2 regions of the Streptomyces sp. NPDC002467 genome follow, and region 2 is predicted to be linked to the other one. Evidence: riboswitches for the same ligand, from Rfam matches in the RefSeq annotation. Region 2 holds a riboswitch; the other holds the start of a gene.
The links. A riboswitch is a leader RNA that binds a small molecule or an ion and turns the genes downstream of it on or off. The one in region 2 is predicted to bind guanidine.

Region 1: it holds a riboswitch for guanidine, as region 2 does, so the genes downstream of both, ACFYYJ_RS04830 (Ohr family peroxiredoxin) here and ACFYYJ_RS28160 (multidrug efflux SMR transporter) in region 2, are expected to answer to the same signal.

What each region holds. Positions count from the first base shown of each region.
Region 1 is NZ_JBIARJ010000002.1:326,900-331,680, forward strand. It holds gene ACFYYJ_RS04820 (ADP-ribosyltransferase domain-containing protein) at 1-1,023, opposite strand, end outside; gene ACFYYJ_RS04825 (hypothetical protein) at 1,130-1,576, opposite strand; gene ACFYYJ_RS04830 (Ohr family peroxiredoxin) at 1,569-2,018, opposite strand; guanidine-III (ykkC-III) riboswitch at 2,095-2,156, opposite strand; gene ACFYYJ_RS04835 (AraC family transcriptional regulator ligand-binding domain-containing protein) at 2,210-3,232, opposite strand; gene ACFYYJ_RS04840 (type 1 glutamine amidotransferase domain-containing protein) at 3,408-4,172, shown strand; gene ACFYYJ_RS04845 (hypothetical protein) at 4,195-4,781, shown strand, end outside.
Region 2 is NZ_JBIARJ010000015.1:117,534-122,314, reverse strand. It holds gene ACFYYJ_RS28165 (transglycosylase domain-containing protein) at 1-1,672, shown strand, start outside; gene ACFYYJ_RS28160 (multidrug efflux SMR transporter) at 1,682-2,002, opposite strand; guanidine-III (ykkC-III) riboswitch at 2,043-2,115, opposite strand; gene ACFYYJ_RS28155 (GroES family chaperonin) at 2,162-2,503, opposite strand; gene ACFYYJ_RS28150 (DUF3618 domain-containing protein) at 2,547-2,867, opposite strand; gene bcp (thioredoxin-dependent thiol peroxidase) at 2,990-3,457, shown strand; gene ACFYYJ_RS28140 (HNH endonuclease signature motif containing protein) at 3,603-4,316, shown strand; gene ACFYYJ_RS28135 (HNH endonuclease) at 4,241-4,781, shown strand, end outside.

The DNA of each region.
Region 1 (4,781 bases), on a different contig from region 2:
GATGCCGGTCGCGCTCTCCGGGCGCGGGTACGGGTTCTGGCCGAAGACGACGACCTTCCACTTGTGCGGCGGGTTGGGCTTCAGCGCCTGGAAGGTCAGTTCGCGGACCGGGACGACCTCGGGACTGCGGCCCTTCCCGATGAACCGGGCCGCGTCGGGCCGCGCCTCGATGACGGGCTTCAGGAGCGGGAGCCAGGGCTCACCGCCCCCGTCGAAGAGTTCGGCGAGGGCCAGCGGGTCGTCCGCGGCGGGCTGGGCCGGGTCCTGGGCCTGTGCCGGTGCGACGGCCGTCGGTTCTGCTGCCGGTTCCGATGGCGGTTCTGCTGCCGGTTCCGGGGCAGCGGCCGCTGCGGCCGGGGTCGCGGCCGGCGGCGGCACGATGCGCACCCGCTGCTCGACCGGGGCGTTCTCGATGCCGTCCAGTTGCGCGGTGATCGTGGCGCGCAGCTCGTCGTCGTCCTCGAACCAGTGGTCGTGGAAGAGCGTGTAGCCGGTCCACATCAGGTTCGCGCACACCCTGGCCGGAACCCTGCCGGTCTGCGCGCCCATCCCGACCAGCGCCACGGAGCGGATGCTGCCGGGTTCCTTCCGGTTCTGCCGGTGCACGGCCTGGAACGCGGCGGCGCACGCCAGGGCCACGTTCAGCGTGGCACTCACGTTCTGCGAGGACCGCACCATCGTCGGCGTCGAGATCAGGTACCGGGGGACCGTCGCCCCCGACGGGACGCAGACCGCGCTGCCCACCGGGAGGGTGCCGGCGAACCGGTCGCGGATCGCGCGCTGCACCCGCAACTGGATGCCGGATCCGAGGTGCCGCTTGATGACGGCGTCGACCCCGCCGTCCATCCGGCCCCGGGAGTTCGTCGGCGTGACCCAGGCGTCGACGTCCTCGTCGAGGATCGAGCCCCGGCGGATCTCGATGCCGGGGGTGTCCGCGAATGCCGCCCGCCAGGCCTCCACCACACGCTCGTTGACGTCTGTCAGTACAACCCTGAGCACGGGTCGGCCACTGCTCTCGGTCATCGTCCACTCCTGTCGGAAACGGCTTCGGCAACAACTCGAACCTAGCCGCCACCACTGACAACGCCGTTCCGACAAGGGGACGATGACCTGCCGTCATGACAGCGCGTCACAGCCGCCAGTACGTACCCGCACGGGAATCGACGTGCACCACGTGCCGGCCGACGCGCACCACGTGGTGGTCCTCACCGGACCAGGAGCCGGTGGCGCCGTCGGCGCCGGGCAGCGGGGTCCAGATCTCCAGGAAGGTGCTGCCGTCCGGGTTGGTGCCCCGCTCGACGAGGTTCGCGCCCTCCCGCCGGAAGGTCCCGGCGTCCTCGCCGGGCTCGCCCGTGAGGTGGTGGAAGTGGACCTGTGAACCGTCGAAGGAGGTCGTACCGGCGAAGCCCCGGCTGTCGGCGTAGTACGGGCCCGCCTGCAACCACACCACCTCGCGGTCCTCCAGGAGGGGCCCGCCGTCGCGGCTGATGCCGCGCCGCAGCCAGGCGCCGTGCTCGGGCACCGGGATGCCGGGGCCGGCCTCGAACCGGTCCGTCGGCGGCCGGCGCTCAGGCACGGTCGGCGGGGGAGTCGTCCACGGCCAGCAGGGTCAGCGGCACGTTGCCGCGCACCGCCTGCGAGTACGGGCAGACCGCGTCCGCACGGTGCAGCAGGGGCTGGAGGTCCGTCGCCCGCCACCCCGGCAGGCTGACGGTGAGGGCCACCGCGAGGCCGTAGCCCGCGGGGGTGTCCGTGGTGCCGAGCTGTACTTCGCAGGCCACGCGCGCGGCGGAGGCGTCCGCCCCGAACTCGGCGGCGACCTCCGCGAGCGCGGACGTGAAGCAGGCCGCGAAACCGGCCGCGAACAGCTGCTCCGGATTGGTGGTGCCGGGCACCTTCTTGCGCGGCGGGGCCAGGCGGACGTCCAGCCGACCGTCGTCCGTGCGGACGGAGCCGGTGCGGCCCCCGTCGGCGTGCGCGGTCGTCCGGTACAGGCTGCGGGTGAGTGGCACGGTCATGGCGTACGGCCCATCTTGCTCGACGAGGACGCTGCCGCGGGCGCGGACAGCGGTCGGCGCCGCTCCTGCGGCACCTCGCGCGTCGTCGTGCGTAACCGGGTACGGCGCATCTCGTCCGGGGCCTCGCAAGGCCGCCGCACAAGTTAGCAACGGAGGTGGCCGTCCGGGGACCCGCAGGGCGGTGACCTTCCTCACCCGTTGGCGGCCCCGCCGTGATCCGGGGACGAGAGCCGGGGCCCGCGGCTGCGGTACGCCCCCGGAGGCATGCCCTCCCACCGGGTGAACGCGCGGACCAGGGCCGTCGCACCGCTCAGGCCGACGAGGGGCGCGATCCGGTCCAGCGGCAGGGCCGTGGTATCCAGCAGCCGTCGGGCCCGGCCGTGGCGGGCCGTGTCGAGGAGCGTGCGCCACGACGTGCCCTCCGCCTGAAGGGCCCTTCGCAGGGTCCGGACGCTGAGGCCGAGCTCCCTGGCGGGGCCGGCCGGGCCCGCGTCCCCGAGCGCGGCGTGCTCCAGCCACTGCCGTACGCGCTCGGCCACGGCCGGGGGCGAGGACAGCCGGTGCAGGAGCCGGTCGGCGTAGTCCCGGTGCAGGGCGTTGAGCGCCGGATCGTGGAGCGGCCGGCGCCGGTCGAGGTCCTCGTGGGCGACCGTGATCACGTTCTCCGGGGCGTCGAACACGACCGGGCAGCCGAGGACGCGGGCGTACGGCTCCGCGGAGCCCGCACGCGGGTGCGCGAACGAAACGGACAGCGGCGCCCAGCCGTCGCCGGCGATCCAGCGACCCGCCCGCACCATGCTGCTGACGACCGCCTCGACCTGCTGGGGGTGCATGGCCGCCGGGTCGACGGTCGGCCGGTAGCGGACCCGGCCGGCGTCCCCCCGGCGGTCCACGCTCACCCTGCCCGCCTGGCTCACCAGCGGGTGGTAGCGCTCCGCCGCCAGCGCGGCCTCCGCGAGGCTGGCGCTCGTGAGGACGAGGTGGCCCAGGATGTGCAGGCCCGTGGGTCGGATGCGGTCGCCCACGAGGAGCCCGGTGTGCGGGCCGGCCCCCCGGGCGCCGAGGACCTCGTCCCACAGGACACGCATCTCGGCGTACCCCAGCCGGTCCGCGGGCAGGGCCCGGTGACCGGAACCGCCGCTGCCCTCCGCCGCGGCGCTCAGCACGGCGAGGGCGTAGCACGAGGTGACGGTGGGAGGCTCGATGAGGGACACGGCCGCCAGTCAATGCCGGAGCACGGGCCGCGTCAACACCGCCTGCGCCGCGGTCGCGGGGAGGCACGGCGCGACCGGCGGCCCGGGGAGTCAACGGGTTGGCCGCCGGGGTGAATGACCGCTGCGCGGAGCGCTCCTAAGGTCGCCTTCGGACACCGCTCATGAGGAGTACGCCGTGATTCTCTTCCTGCTCCCCGCAGGCGACTACGACCCGACCGAGGCGGCGGTGCCCTGGGCCGCGCTGCGCGACGCCGGCTTCGAGGTGCGGTTCGCGACCCCCGCCGGGAAGGCCGCGTACGCCGACCCCAGGCTCACCGACCTCGGCTTCTCCTGGCTGTCGCCCTGGCTGATGACCCGCCGCGCCGAACTCGCCGCCTACCGGCGCCTCACCGTGGACCCCTGGTTCCTCGCCCCGTTCGCCTACGAGGACGTCGAACCGGACGCCGTCACGGGTCTCTTCGTACCCGGCGGCCACGCAGCGGGCATGCGGACGCTGCTCGAAGACGCCACCGCCCAGCGCCTGTTCGCCCGGGTCTTCACCCGGGGGCTGCCGGTCGGCGCCGTCTGCCACGGTGTGCTGCTCGCCGCCCGCGCCACCGATCCCGCCACCGGGCGCTCGGTCCTCCACGGCAGGCGCACCACGGCCCTGACCGCCCTGCTGGAGCTCACCGGGTGGAACCTCACCCGGCTCTGGCTGGGCCGCTACTACCGCACGTACCGCACCACCGTGCAGCGGGAGGTCACCGCGGCGCTCGCCGATCCGGGCCACTTCCTCACCGGCCCGCCGCTGCCCGTCCGCGACACCGCCGCCCGGCCCGGACGCGGCTTCACCGTCAAGGACGGCAACTACGTGTCCGCGCGGTGGCCCGGCGACTGCCACCGGCTCGCCGCGGACTACCTGGCCCTGGTCCGCGCCCACGAGGCGGCCCAATTGTCATGAACGCTTCTTGAAGGGGTTCGGGATGAATCGACGAAGAGTCCCCAGGCGACTCCGGTACCTGTTATCCGGCCTGGTCCTCGCGATGGTCACCCTCGTGCTCGGCCCCGCGGCCGGCGGCGCGTCGGCGGGTCCGCAGTGGTGGGAGCCCGTGGCGCGCCCGGTCCCGGACTCCCAGGTGGGCGTCACGGGAGAGCCGTTCACCGGGACCGACGCCCAGGGCCGGGTCCGCGGCTGGGTGGACGCGCACGTCCACCTGATGTCGAACGAGGGCTTCGGAGGGCGGCTGGTCTGCGGGAAGGTCTTCTCCCCGGCGGGCGTGGCGGACGCCCTGAAGGACTGCCCCGAGCACTACCCGAACGGCGTCCTCGCCCTCTTCGACATGATCACCAAGGGTGGTGACGGCCGGCACGACCCGACCGGCTGGCCGACGTTCCGCGACTGGCCGGCCCACGACTCCTCCACCCACCAGCAGACCTACTACGCCTGGATCGAGCGGGCCTGGCGGGGCGGACAGCGCGTCCTGGTGAACGACATGGTCACCAACGGGGTCATCTGCTCGCTGTACTTCTTCAAGGACCGCGGCTGCGACGAGATGGACGCGATCAGGCT
Region 2 (4,781 bases):
CCTCCTCAACTCCCCCAGCGCCTTCGACGTCGTCTCCCACCCCCAGGGCCGCGACCGCGCCCTCGCCCGCTGGAACTACGTACTCGACGGCATGGTCAAGAAGGACTGGATGCCGGCCGCCGAACGTGCCGCCACCCGCTTCCCCGAACCGGGCAAGGTCCGCCCCGCCGCCGGACTCTCCGGGCAGCGCGGCTACCTCGTCGAAGCCATCAAGGACTACATCACCGACAACAAGATCCTCGACGAGAAGACCCTCGCCGAAGGCGGCTACCGCATCACCACCACCATCGACAAGCGCCGCCAGAACGCCTTCGTGGACGCCGTCAACGCCCAGGTCATCAGCAAGCTCGAACCGGAAACCCGCAAGGCCGACCGCTACGTGCGCGCCGGAGGCGTCTCCATCGACCCCTCCAACGGCAAGGTCGTCGCCATGTACGGCGGCATCGACTACACCAAGCAGTACGTGAACAACGCGACCCGCCACGACTACCAGGTCGCCTCCACCTTCAAGCCGTTCGTCTTCGCGGCCGCGGTCGAGAACGACTCCCGCACCCAGGACGGCCGCCGCATCACCCCGTACACGATCTACAACGGCGACAACAAGCGCCGTGTCGTCGGCAGCCGGGTCCCCTACGCCCCCGAGAACGAGGGCCAGGTCTCCTACGGGAACATCACCGTCAACGCCGCCACCGACCTCTCCGTCAACGCCGTCTTCGCGCAGATGGTCGTCGACGTCGGCACGGTGAAGGTCAAGAAGACCGCCGTCGACCTGGGCATCCCCGAGGACACCCCGAACTTCGTCCTGGGCCCCGCCATGGCGCTCGGCACCCTCCAGGCCAGCGTCCTCGACATGACCCAGGCGTACGCGACCCTCGCGGACCACGGCCGGCGCACCCCGTACACCTTCCTGGAGAAGATCACCAAGGAGGACGACACCATCGGCCTCCCCGAACGCCCCCGCACCCAGGCGGTCAGCCGCGAGTCCGCCGACACCACCACGTCCATGCTGGTCAGCGTCGTCGACAACGGCACCGGCACCGCGGCCCTCGCCGCCGGCCACCCGGCCGCCGGCAAGACCGGCACCGCCGAACTGGACCGCTCGGCCTGGTTCGCCGCCTACACCCCGAACCTCGTCACGGTGGTCTCGATGATGGGCCAGGACCCCGACACCGGAACCCTGGAATCCCTGTACGGAGCCCTCGGCGAGGCGCGCATCGGCGGAGGCGGCTACCCGGCCCGCATCTGGGCCGCCTACACGAAGACGGCCCTGGAGGGCACCGAGCCCGAGGACTTCGACCTCGAACTCCAGCCGGGCGCGGTCCCGCCCCCGCCCACGCCCAGCTTCGAGCCGACCTCCCCGGAGGAAACCCCCGAGGAACCCTTCCCGAGCCGCCCCGGCCGCCCGAACCGCCCCACGCCCCCGAACGGGACGAACGGCCAGAACCAGGGCGGGCAGAACAACGGAGGCCAGAACCAGGGGGGCCAGAACCAGGGGGGCCAGAACAACGGGGGCCAGACCCAGGGAGGCCAGACGCAAGGCGGCCAGACCAACGCCGGCACCACCACGGGCACCCAGGGCGGCGCCACGCAGGGCACCGACGCGGGAACGGACGCCGGAACGGGAGCGGGGGCGGCAGCCCGCCGCCCCCCACCGTCCGCGTTCCTGGAGTAGCCGGTCCCGTTAGTGCCCGGAGGTGGCCTTCAGCCCCACCACGGCCACCAGCAGCAGGCTGATGAAGAAGATCCGGGCGGCGGTGACGGGCTCACCCAGCACCGCCATGCCGAGCACGGCCGCACCGGCGGCGCCGATGCCGACCCACACCCCGTACGCGGTACCGATGGGCAGGGTCTTCGCGGCGTACGACAGCAGCACCATGCTGGCGACGATCCCGGCACCCGTGAACACACTGGGCCACAGCCGGGTGAAACCGTCGGTGAACTTCATGCCGATCGACCAGCCGACCTCAAGCAGGCCGGCGACGAGAAGAAGAACCCATGCCATGACGGCACCTCCGGGACGACGAGAAATCGAGCGGTACGGGGGTGCGTCGTCTTGTCCTTGACCCGGTACGGCGCGTCTCGTCGGGGTTCTCCTCCACCGTAGCAAAGCAATACGAAAGGGGCCGGTGATCCCGATCACCGGCCCCTACGCTCTACCTGTCTACAGATACAACCCGGTGGAGTCCGTCGACCCCTCCAGCCGCTCCGCGGCCACGGCGTGCAGGTCCCGCTCGCGCATCAGCACGTACGTCGCACCCCGCACCTCGACCTCGGCCCGGTCCTCGGGGTCGTACAGCACCCGGTCGCCCGGCTCGACGGACCGTACGTTCTGCCCGACCGCGACCACCTCGGCCCAGGCCAGCCGCTTGCCGACCGCGGCCGTCGCCGGGATCAGGATCCCGCCGCCGGAACGGCGCTCGCCCTCCGGCAGGTCGGACTTCACGAGCACGCGGTCGTGGAGCATGCGGATGGGCAGCTTGTCGTGGGTGGTGTTCTCGCTCACGCCTCGAACTTACCTGCCCGCGCCCGCCCTGTACTCCGGAGGGTCATCCCCGCTTACGGCGCGCCGACACCACGATCAGCCCGATCAGACCCGCGGCGACCAGCGCGACCGGCACGATCCGGTCGACGCGCGGAGCGCCGTTCTCGTCGCGCAGCCCGGCCTGCACGTCGCTCACGCACCGGTTCACGGCGGCGAAGGCCCGCCCGGCCGTGTGGTCGACGGTCGAGGCGACCCTGGCCTTCGCGTCCCCGATGATCGTGCTCGGGTGCATCCGCACACCGATCTCGTCGAGCGTCTCGGCGAGCTGCTCGCGGCGGCGGACGATGTCCGCCTCGATCTGTGCGGGGGTCCTGGCTTCCGGCACCGCGCTGCCTCCGTCGTCGTTTCGTCGTCGTGTCCCGCATGGGGCGTAGTGCCCCATGGACTCATCGTCAGCTTAGTCTCGTTGCAGAACGATGCTGGTGCCCTCCCGAGGAGACTGTTGACATGAGCGAGCGACTGCAGCCGGGCGACACCGCCCCCGCCTTCACCCTGCCCGACGCGGACGGCAACGAGGTCTCGCTCGCCGACCACAAGGGCCGCAAGGTGATCGTGTACTTCTACCCCGCGGCCCTCACCCCGGGCTGCACGAAGCAGGCCTGCGACTTCACGGACAACCTGGACGTCCTGGCCACTGCCGGCTACGACGTGATCGGCGTGTCCCCGGACAAGCCGGAGAAGCTGGCGAAGTTCCGGGAGCAGGAACACCTGAAGGTCACGCTGGTCGGCGACCCGGAAAAGGCCGTGCTGGAGGCCTACGGCGCGTTCGGCGAGAAGAAGCTGTACGGCAAGACGGTCACGGGCGTCATCCGCTCGACGGTGGTCGTGGACGAGGAGGGCAAGGTGGAACACGCCTTCTACAACGTCAAGGCCACGGGCCACGTAGCCAAGATCATCAAGGACCTGGGCATCTGACCCGCTGCCTCTGCCGACCCCGGCCCGCACCGTGAACCGGTGCGGGCCGCTCGCTTTATCGGACGAAATTCCACGTAACCGTCCGACTATCGGGTCGTTACTCCATGCGAGGGTCGCACGTGCGGCCGGAAGCGAGGGGGACGGAATGCCGACCAGCCCTTACACGAGAGAACGCCTCTCGGAGGCGGCGCGCACATCACGCACGCTGACGGAGGCGCTCAACAAACTGGGGGTCGACCCGAAGAGCGGCTCGCGTGAGCACATCCGCGGGCGAATGAAAGGCCTGGGAGTCGACACCTCCCACTTCGAGCGCGAGGGGCTGAAGTGGACCAAGGAGGTACTGGAGGAAGCAGTCTCAGCCTCGACGAACATGAGCGAGGTGCTCCGCCGCCTGGGGGTGAATGTCGTCGGCGGGCAGCACACCCACATCAGCCGACGAGTCAAGGCCCTGGGGATAGACACCTCGCACTTCAAAGCGCAGTCACGGGCGGGCATACCCAGGAATCGCCGATCACCCGAATCACTGCTGGTGAAACAGCCCCCGGAGCAGGCCCGGCGCATCCAAAGCGACCGGCTCAAGGCCGCAATGGCAGTGCTGGGCGCGGAAGAACGCTGCGCCGAGTGCGGGGTCGAGGCCGTCTGGATGGGTGAACCCCTCCCTCTGGAAGTCGACCACATCAATGGCGACTGGCGTGACAACCGGTGGGAGAACCTGCGACTCCTCTGCCCCAACTGCCACTCGACGACGGACACATACCGAGGCCGAGGCAAGGCCCGGCGCAGGTGGGCAAGCGAACCGGCTACACACAGGAACTGCTGGCCGAAGCCGCCGCCCGGTGCGGCGATATCGACGAGGTGATCGCATACCTCGGCACACGTCCCTACGAACACCTCGGGCGCTATCCGATGAGGCGCTTCGCCCACTTCGGCATAGACGTCACCCACTTCCGCCCCACCGGCGGGCAGGCCCCGCCGCCCTGCGACGAACTCAGGGCGGCCGTCACGCAATCGACGAGCATCGCGGGTACGCTGCGGAAGCTCAACCGGCCGGACAACGGCCACCAGCGAGCACTGCTACGCCCATGGGTGACCGAGGCGAGCCTCGACACCTCGCACCACCTCGGACAAGGCCACTCAAAGGGGAAGCCCGGACCCACCCAGGCGAGGCCGGCGGTCGAGGTGCTGGTCAAGCACGACGGCACCCGCCGCACCAGGACGATTGCCTTGCGGCGCGCCCTCCGCGACATCGGGGTGCCCGAGCAGTGCGCAGGCTGCGGGAGCCCCCCGGAATGGCGGGGACGCCCCATGACGCTGGAGGTCGACC